DNA from 4 places in the Kitasatospora sp. NPDC022856 genome. Region 3 is predicted to be linked to each of the others. Evidence: riboswitches for the same ligand, from Rfam matches in the RefSeq annotation. Region 3 holds a riboswitch; each other region holds the start of a gene.

Region 1 (2,193 bases), on a different contig from region 3:
CACCGCCAGCCGGGGCCGTCCACCAGCCAGCCGCCGAGGAACGGGCCGATCGCGGCGGACACCCCGCCGAGGCCGGACCAGAGGCCGACCGCCGCCGAGCGGTCGTCAGGGTGGAACACCGCCTGGAGCATCGCCAGCGAGCCGGGGGTCAGCAGCGCCCCGCCGACGCCCTGCACCGCGCGGGCGGCGACCAGTACCTCGATGGTGGGGGCCGCGGCGCAGGCCGCCGAGGCGGCGGCGAACCAGAGCACGCCGATCAGGAAGACGCGGCGCCGGCCGTAGCGGTCACCGAGCGCGCCGCCGAGCAGGATCAGGCCGGCCAGGGTGAGCAGATAGGCGTTGAGCGTCCATTGCAGGGCGGCGAGCGGAGCGCCGAGATCGGTGCCGATCCGGGGCAGTGCGACGTTGACGACGGTGCCGTCGAGCATCGCCATGCTGGAGCCGAGCACCGTCGCCAGTAGTACCCAGCGGCCCTGCGCGGTGCCCAGGCGCAGGGTGCCGGCCTCGGAGGTGGCCACCGCCTGATCCTGCGCTCCGGGACGCGACGTGACAAGGGTCACCGGGGGTGTGTCGGCGGATGGCTTTCCGTAGGTGATCGTATGCGTACGGACACCGAAATCGGCGGAGCGTCGTGGATCAGTGGCACGCGGTGAATCGATTGTGCACATACTGTGCAGCCGATCATTCGGAGTGTCACGGCCTTCCCGGGAGTGGTTGTCGATTCAAGAGATCGACATTGCTTCGCCCGGGCGGATGAGTTTTAGTTCAGCGACCGCCCGGCATTGGACCGGGTGGCCACCGGGTGGAACGCCTAGTCCTGCCGCTGCCCGGTGGTACGAACCGAACTCTGTACGGCAGGAGCGGGGGACCCAAAGGTAAGTCGCCGGACCGGAATTCACGGTCCGGCTTGGGGTGAAGCCGCGCTATGCGGCCGGGCAACTCCAGCCCGAACCCGACAGCTCACCTCGCAGGCGTCGGAGAGGACAGTTCGCCATGCCCGCACAGGCTCGTCGTATCACCCTGCCCCGCGCCGCCCGCATCGGCATCGCCACCGCCGTGACCGGCGCCGCTTTCGCCCTCCCGCTGGTGACCACCATCAGCGCCCAGGCCCACACCGCCCCGGCCGCCAAGCCCGCGCAGACCTCCACCTGGACCGGCGCCACCAGCGTCGACGCCGCGCCGGCCGCTGCCGCCAAGCCGGCCGCCGAGGCCGCCAAGCCGGCCGCCGCGCCGGCCGAGGAGAGCTACAAGGTCGTCGGCGGGGACACCCTGTCGAAGATCGCCGACGCCAAGCAGGTCGAGGGTGGCTGGAAGGCCCTCTACGACCACAACCGCTCGGTCGTCGGCGCCAACCCGAACCTCATCTTCCCGGGTCAGCAGCTCGCGCTGGGTGCCAAGGCCGCCGCCGCTCCGGCCGCCGCCGAGGCCGCCAAGCCCGCCGCCCCGGCCGCCAAGCCGCAGGTCTCGCAGGACGCGCAGAAGCCGGCCGCCCAGCACGCCGCCCCGAAGCCGGTCCAGGCCGCCAAGCCCGCCGAGGCCCCGGCCGCCAAGCCGGCCGCCCCCGCCGCGAAGCCGGCCGCTCCGGCCGCTCCCGCGGCGCCGGCCGCTCCGGCCGCTCCCGCGGCGCCGGCCGCCGCGGCCAGCACCTCGGGCTTCGTCGCCCCCCTCGCCAACCCGAAGCTCGGCACCGCCTACGGCGTGGCCGGCTCGATGTGGGCCTCCGGTCACCACACCGGTGCCGACTTCGTCGCCTCCACCGGCACCCCGCTGCGCGCCGTCGGCGCCGGCACCGTGGTGAAGGCCGGCAACGGCGGCGCCTACGGCAACGAGGTCGAGATCAAGCTCGCCGACGGCCACTACGCCGAGTACGCGCACCTGTCCTCGATCGGTGTGAAGATCGGTCAGACCGTCACCGCCGGCCAGCAGATCGGCCTCTCGGGTGCCACCGGCAACGTGACCGGCCCGCACCTGCACTTCGAGATCCGCACCGGCTCGGAGTACGGCTCGGACATCGACCCGATCGCCTACCTGCGGGCGCACGGCGTCTCCCTCTGACCTGAGGTCGGACTTCCGCTGGGTGCGGGGCGTACGACCGCCCGGGATGGTCATGTCGGGTGACCGCTCGACCGGATGATCGCCGCACCGTCAGCGGATCATGGGCGCGGGACACGCCCTGGCCGGCCCGGCTCGCGA
Region 2 (2,193 bases), on a different contig from region 3:
GTCTTGGCCGCGCCGTCCAGCCGCAGGTACCCGGCGCCGGTGACCCAGAGGCCGACGTCGGTGTCGACCACCTTCATGCCGTCCCCCCGGAAGCGCCGCTCGTCGACGGCGGGGAAGCGCACGGTGTGCACGGCGGCGCCCTCGGGGGCGAGCGCGAGGGCGCCGCGGATCTCGACGTTGCCCGCGGCGGCGAGGGTGAGGCTGCGGTCGGCGGCGAAGGTGAGCGCACCGCCCGGCTCGACCAGCAGCGAGCCGATCGCGGCGTCGGTGTCGAGCAGCACCCGGTCGGTGATCCGGACGGCGCTCTGCGGTCCGGGTACCCGGCCGCCCCAGCCGGCCGGGTCCGACCAGGGGCGGCCGCCCTGGTCGGGGGTGGGTGCGGGGGCGGCTCCGGCGGTGGGCTGCCCGGGCGCGGCCGTCCCCTCGGCGGGGGCGCCGTCGGGGGCGCCCCCGGGCGTCCCGGACGGCGACGCGGCGCCGTGCCGGTGCTCCGCGGCCGGGTCGGCCGCTCCCGGCCCCGTGGCGGGGCCCTCCGCGGCGGCGACGGGCGCGGAGCGGCCGTCCAGGGAGCGCCGCAGTGCCTCCTCGCCGCCGACCGCCGCGAAGACCGTGCCGACGGCGAGCCAGCGCAGCATCGTCCGCCGGGGCAGGGGAGTTCGGGGCTCGGCGGGCGGGATGTCCGCTCTGCGGTGTTTTGCCCGGCGGTGCGTTCCACGCGGCCGCTCGGCCGGCGCACCGGCCTCCGGACCCTCGTCCATGGCCATCGCTGCGAAGCCCTCCCCCCAGACGGCCGCGTCGGTCCTGCTGCCCTGAAGCATAGGCAGTTGCCGTGACTCCGACGGGCGTTGCGCGAAATCGGTCATTTCTGATCATGGTGGACAGCCATTTAGCACGCTCTTCATAAACTGTGATGACCGTCACACATGTTTGCGGTTTGAACTTAAGTCTGCTTAACGTGCTCCCCGTTCGTGGCCACACGGACCCAGCCCACCCGCAACGCCGAGTCCTGCCGTCGGGTGCGCTGGCAGCGCAGAACGCACCACGGCAGGAGCGGGGGAACCACAGGTAAGTCGCCCGGGACCGGTTCGTACCGGTTCGGGGCTAGGGGTGAAGCCGCGTCCACAGCGCGGCCGGGCAACTCCAGCCCGAATCCGACAGCTCACCTCGCAGGCGTGGGAGAGGACCGCGTCACCATGCTGCCCACCAACGGCACCCGCCTGTCCGGCCGCACGCGCCGAGCGATCGCCACCCTCGGCGTCGTCGGTATCGGCCTCACCATCCCCTGCCTCACCGCCGGCTCCGCCTCGGCCGCCTCGGTCGCCACCTGGGACAAGGTCGCCCAGTGCGAGAGCACCGGCAACTGGAGCATCAACACCGGCAACGGTTTCTACGGCGGCCTCCAGTTCACCAACTCCACCTGGGCGGCGTTCGGCGGCACCAGCTATGCCGCGCGTGCCGACCTCGCCACCAAGGACCAGCAGATCGCGGTCGCCGAGAAGGTGCTCGCCGTCCAGGGCCCCGGCGCCTGGCCCGTCTGCTCCGTCCAGGCCGGTCTGACCAAGGGCGGCACCCCGGCCGCCGTCGACACCGCGACCGCCGCCAAGCCGGCCGCCCCGAAGGCCACCCCGGCCCCGGCGCAGACCCCCGCCCCCGCCGCCAAGCCGGCCGCGCCCAAGGCCGCCCCGAAGGCCGCCGAGACCCCGGCCGCCGCCGACTCCGCCCAGCAGTCGCAGGGCCGGAACTGGCAGCAGTACCGTCAGGACGCGCAGGCCTCCTCCGACTACACCGTGGTCGCGGGCGACTGGCTCTCCTCGATCGCCGACAAGAACAACGTCCAGGGCGGCTGGGAGCGGCTCTACGAGCTCAACCGCGGCACCCTCGGCGACGGCCCGCACCGCATCTACCCGGGCCAGCACCTGAGCCTGGGCGACCGCGCGAAGACCCGGGCCTCGGACGAGTCCGGCCAGGGCTTCGACTGGTTCAACCGCTCCTCGGGCGCCACCGGCAAGGCCGACGGCTCCACCGCGACCGCCACCAAGCCGGCCGCGCAGACCCAGGCTCCGGCCGCCAAGCCCGCCGCCCAGGCGTCGGCCGAGGCGCCGGCCCAGGCCGCCACCGGCAGCATGGCCGCCGCGGTCTCCTTCGCCCAGTCGAAGGTCGGCCAGGCCTACGTCTACGGCGGTACCGGCAACG
Region 3 (2,193 bases):
CACGCCGCGCCCAGCCCGTCCCCCAAGAAGGAGGACGTGAAGGCGCAGGTCGACCAGCTGCAGGAGGAGGCCGAGCAGGCCACCGAGAAGTTCAACGGTGCCAAGGAGCGGGCGGACCAGCTGCGCAAGCAGGCGGACCAGCTCCAGGACCAGGTGGCTCGCGGCCAGGACCAGATGACCCAGCTTCAGGGCGGGCTGGCCGAGGTGGCGGCCGAGCAGTACCGGACCGGCGGCATCGACCCGTCCGTCCAGCTGATGCTCGCCTCCGACCCGTCCGGCTACCTGGACAAGGCCGCCAGCGTCCAGCAGGCCAGCTCCAGCCAGACCGAGGCGCTCAAGGGCCTGCAGGACCAGCAGCGCCGGCTGGACCAGCAGAAGGCCGAGGCGGCCGCCGTCCTCGCCTCGCTGGACAGCACGACCAAGGACCTGAACCAGTCCAAGGCCGAGGTCAACAAGAAGCTCAAGGAAGCCCAGGACCTGCTGAACTCGCTCAGCGCCGCCGACCGGGCCGCGCTGAAGGCCGCCCAGCAGCAGGCCGACCGGGCCTCGCGCGGCAGCGAGCGCACCGACCTGAGCAGCCTCCCGCAGGGCAGCGGCTTCGCCGGGCAGGCCGTCGCCAACGCGATGAGCAAGCAGGGTTCGCCGTACGTCTGGAGCGCGGTCGGCCCGAACTCCTTCGACTGCTCCGGTCTGATGGTCTGGTCGTACGCGAAGGCCGGCGTCTCGCTGCCGCGCACCTCGCAGGCGCAGGCCAACTACGGCTCGAAGGTGGCCTCGCTGGCCGACGCCCAGCCGGGCGATCTCATCATCTACCGCCCGGACCGCAGCCACGTCGGGATGTACATCGGCAACGGGATGGTGGTCCACGCGCCGCACACCGGTGACGTGGTGAAGGTGATGAAGGCCGACGCGATGCCGATCAACGCGATCCGCCGGGTCTGACGGACCGACATGCCCACGGGCCGGGATCCGGCCCTGTGATCCGCGCCACCCCCGGAACCGGGGGTGGCGTCGGTGTCTGCGGCCGCATCATGACAAATGATCAGCTCCATGTGGGCGTGTGATCACACCCGGTCATATTCACAAATGAACTTGGATATTCTTCCGGCATTTTTCTGACAAGGATTTGAACGGATCACGGTTCTGTTACTAGGGTCATGCCTCGAACCACCGCACAGTCGATCACCCAGCAGGGGTGGCGGCGGAGGTTTACCGCCGAGTTCGTGAAGCAGCGGGGCAGAGCATCTGCCCGTCGGGGAGTCCAGTAGTCGGGGGCGCTGTGGAACGGAGCCGGGGAACCATGTTCCTCCGGGGTGAATCGGCGCCAGGTCGACCGTCGTGCGGTCGGTGAGGCGTCGTAGGGCACGCTTCCGGCCCGAACCCGTCAGCTCACCCGGTAGGCGGACGTAGGAAGAAGGAGTCCGCCTTCGTGGCGTCCCATCGTCGTCCCAAGCCCGCCGGCCGCGCCCGGGTCTCGATTCTGACCGGTGTCGCCGCCGCGGCGGTCGCGCTCTCCGCGCAGTCCGGCGCCCACGCCGACCCGACGCCGACCAAGGATCAGGTCAAGGAGCAGATCGACCAGCTCAACGAGCAGGCCGAGCAGGCCACCGAGAAGCTCAACGGCGCCCAGGCCAAGCAGCAGGAGCTGCAGAAGCAGGTCGGTGAGCTGCAGGACAAGGTGGCCCGTCAGCAGGCCGCGGTGACCGAGGCCCAGGGCGGTCTCGCCGAGATCGCCGGCGAGCAGTACCGCAACGGCGGCATATCGCCGACCGTGCAGCTGATGCTCTCGTCCAGCCCGGACAGCTTCCTCAGCCAGGCCGGCGCCATCAACCAGGCCGGCAGCACGCAGTCCGGTGCGCTGAAGGACCTCCAGGAGCAGCAGCGCAGGCTCGACCAGGACCGCAACGAGGCCCAGGGCAAGCTCGGCGAGCTCGAAGCCACCACCCAGCAGCTGAAGGCCTCCAAGGAGGAGGTCCAGGGCAAGCTGGCCAAGGCCCAGGACCTGTACAACTCGCTGTCCGAGCAGGAGCGCCAGGCGATGCGCGCGGCCGAGGAGAAGGCCGCCGCCGAGGCGAAGGCCAAGGCGGACGCCGCCAAGGCCGAGGCCAAGGCCAAGGCGGACGCCGACCGCGCCTCCCGCGACAACACCCGCGACCAGCTGCCCGCCCCGTCGTCGCCGGCCGCCAAGCCCGC
Region 4 (2,193 bases), on a different contig from region 3:
CCGACCTCGACCTCGACCGTGGGGTTGCCACGCGAGTCGAGAATCTCACGGGCTACGACGACATCGATGGACGGCACGAGGCATCTCCTAGCGGAAGCAGGTTCGGCTGACGATGGGTGCTGTCGGCCGGATGGTTGCGGAGTCGTTACGACCAGAGCCTAACCGCACGGGCTCCCGGGACCACGTCGACCTCGGTCCCGTCTCAGCGTGTGGCCGGGCTACCCACCGGTAGTTCACCTGGTTGTCCCACGAAATGCGGCCGGATGCGGACGAAGGGGGCCGAACCGGCCCCCTTCGTGGCGTCACCGCACGGGGAGTCACCACACGGGCGGTCAGCCGAGATCGAGCTGCTGGCCCGGGAGGATCATGTTGGGGTCGGTGCCGACGGTGCCGCGGTTGCCGTCGTACAGCGTCTGCCAGCCGCCCTCGACGCCCTGGGCGGCGGCGATCGTCGACAGGGTGTCACCGGACTGGACGGTGTAGCCGTGCCCGGTGCGCTGCTGGGCGGCGACCGCGGCCGGGGCGCCGTGGGCGGCGGGGCGGCTGTCCTGGCCCGCGTACCCGCTCGTCTGCTGGGCGGCCTGCTGACCGGCGTACTGCTGGTAGACGCTCTGGTGGCTGGTCCAGTACCAGGCGCCGTCGCTCTGGTACCAGAAGACCTTCGCGTCGGCGTCCCAGCCCGGCTGGCCGGCGAAGCCCGGAGCCCGGTCGTCCTGCTGGGCGGGCTGCTGGGCGGCGGGCTTCGGAGCCTGCTGCTGGGCCGGCTTCTGGGCGGGCTTCTGCGCCGGCTTCTGCGCGGGCTTCGACTGGGCCGGCTTGGCGGCGGCCGTCGGCTCGGCGTCCGAGGAGGTGTCGACCGAGGCCGCGGCCCCGCCCTTGGCCAGGCCCGCCTTCTGGGAGCAGACCGGCCAGGCGCCCGGCCCCTGCGAGGCGAGGACCTTCTCGGCGACCGAGATCTGCTGCGCCCGGCTGGCCTGGTGGGCCTGCGGCGCGTACGAGGTGCCGCCGAACGCCTTCCAGGTGCTGGAGGTGAACTGGAGGCCGCCGTAGAAGCCGTTGCCGGTGTTGATGCCCCAGTTGCCGCCGCTCTCGCACTGGGCGACCGCGTCCCAGGTCGAGGCCGGGGCGGCCGAGGCGCCGGTGGCGGTGAGGAGCGGCAGGGCGAGTCCGACGCCGGCCACGCCGGCAACGGCGATGGCCTTCTCGGTCTGGGTGCGACGACGGTGACGGCCGGTTCCGACGAAGAGCATGGGGAAGTCCCTCTCCGCACGCCTGCGAGGTGAGCTGTCGGGTTCGGACCGGGAGGTGGCCCGGCCGCACGACGCGGACGCCTTCTGCCCGCGCGGGCGGCTTCACCCCAAGCCGTGGGGGACGGCAACAAACCTGGTTCCCCCGCCCCTGCCCAAGGGTTCTGGTCGGTTTCCCGTAACGCGGCGGGCAGGATTCGGCGTTCCGCGCACGAGGTCCGCAGCTGCGAACTCCAGGGAGGGTAGACAGATCCTCACATCAATAACAAGCTCATATCGCAGGTATCACACATAAATTACGGCGCGTGGCCGATCGCCTACCAACGACAGGGCTATGTCCGGTTTGATGCTGATTCATACCCGCTGATAGGGCGTGTCGGCGACACCCCGTCAGCGTGTCGCGGTCTCGGCGCGACGAGATCGAGACACCGCCGGGGGTCGCCGGACGGATTTGCTCAGAGCCCGTCCACCGGTGCCGCGGAGGGCTTCTCGGGGGTGAATTCCACCGGGAGATCGCGCAGTCCACGCATGATCAGGCCACCGCGCCAGCGGAGCTCCTCCGGGCTAGCGGCGAGTCGCAGATCGGGCAACCGGGTGAGCAGGGTGGTGAGCGCCGCGCGCCCCTCCAACCGGGCCAGCGGCGCACCGATGCAGTAGTGGATGCCGTGCCCGAAGCCGAGGTGCGGGTTGTCCGTCCGGGCCAGGTCGAGGGTGTTCTCGTCGGCGAACCGCGCCGGGTCCCGGTCCGCCGCCGCGAGCACCACCAGCACCGGATCGCCGACCGGGATGTCCACGCCGCCGATGGTCAGCGGGCTGGTCGCGAACCGCCAGGTGGCGAGCTCCACTGGACCGTCGTAGCGCAGGAGTTCCTCGATACCGGTCTCCAGCAGCGCGGTCTCGCCGCGGGCGATCGAGTCCTGGAGCAGCGCCCGCTGCCCGGGGTTGC

The links. A riboswitch is a leader RNA that binds a small molecule or an ion and turns the genes downstream of it on or off. The one in region 3 is predicted to bind cyclic di-AMP.
Region 1: linked by a shared signal. The riboswitch ahead of ACZ34W_RS23915 (M23 family metallopeptidase) and the one ahead of ACZ34W_RS00960 (C40 family peptidase) in region 3 are both predicted to bind cyclic di-AMP.
Region 2: linked by a shared signal. The riboswitch ahead of ACZ34W_RS16670 (transglycosylase family protein) and the one ahead of ACZ34W_RS00960 (C40 family peptidase) in region 3 are both predicted to bind cyclic di-AMP.
Region 4: linked by a shared signal. The riboswitch ahead of ACZ34W_RS31820 (transglycosylase family protein) and the one ahead of ACZ34W_RS00960 (C40 family peptidase) in region 3 are both predicted to bind cyclic di-AMP.

Annotation. Positions count from the first base shown of each region.
Region 1 is NZ_JBVHHE010000018.1:148,698-150,890, reverse strand. It holds gene ACZ34W_RS23920 (MFS transporter) at 1-518, opposite strand, end outside; cyclic di-AMP (ydaO/yuaA leader) riboswitch at 829-989, shown strand; gene ACZ34W_RS23915 (M23 family metallopeptidase) at 994-2,055, shown strand.
Region 2 is NZ_JBVHHE010000011.1:259,578-261,770, reverse strand. It holds gene ACZ34W_RS16675 (DNA polymerase III subunit gamma/tau domain-containing protein) at 1-635, opposite strand, end outside; cyclic di-AMP (ydaO/yuaA leader) riboswitch at 1,062-1,186, shown strand; gene ACZ34W_RS16670 (transglycosylase family protein) at 1,173-2,193, shown strand, end outside.
Region 3 is NZ_JBVHHE010000001.1:215,183-217,375, reverse strand. It holds gene ACZ34W_RS00965 (C40 family peptidase) at 1-942, shown strand, start outside; cyclic di-AMP (ydaO/yuaA leader) riboswitch at 1,266-1,419, shown strand; gene ACZ34W_RS00960 (C40 family peptidase) at 1,430-2,193, shown strand, end outside.
Region 4 is NZ_JBVHHE010000037.1:44,644-46,836, reverse strand. It holds gene eno (phosphopyruvate hydratase) at 1-77, opposite strand, end outside; gene ACZ34W_RS31820 (transglycosylase family protein) at 333-1,250, opposite strand; cyclic di-AMP (ydaO/yuaA leader) riboswitch at 1,256-1,428, opposite strand; gene ACZ34W_RS31815 (cytochrome P450 family protein) at 1,703-2,193, opposite strand, start outside.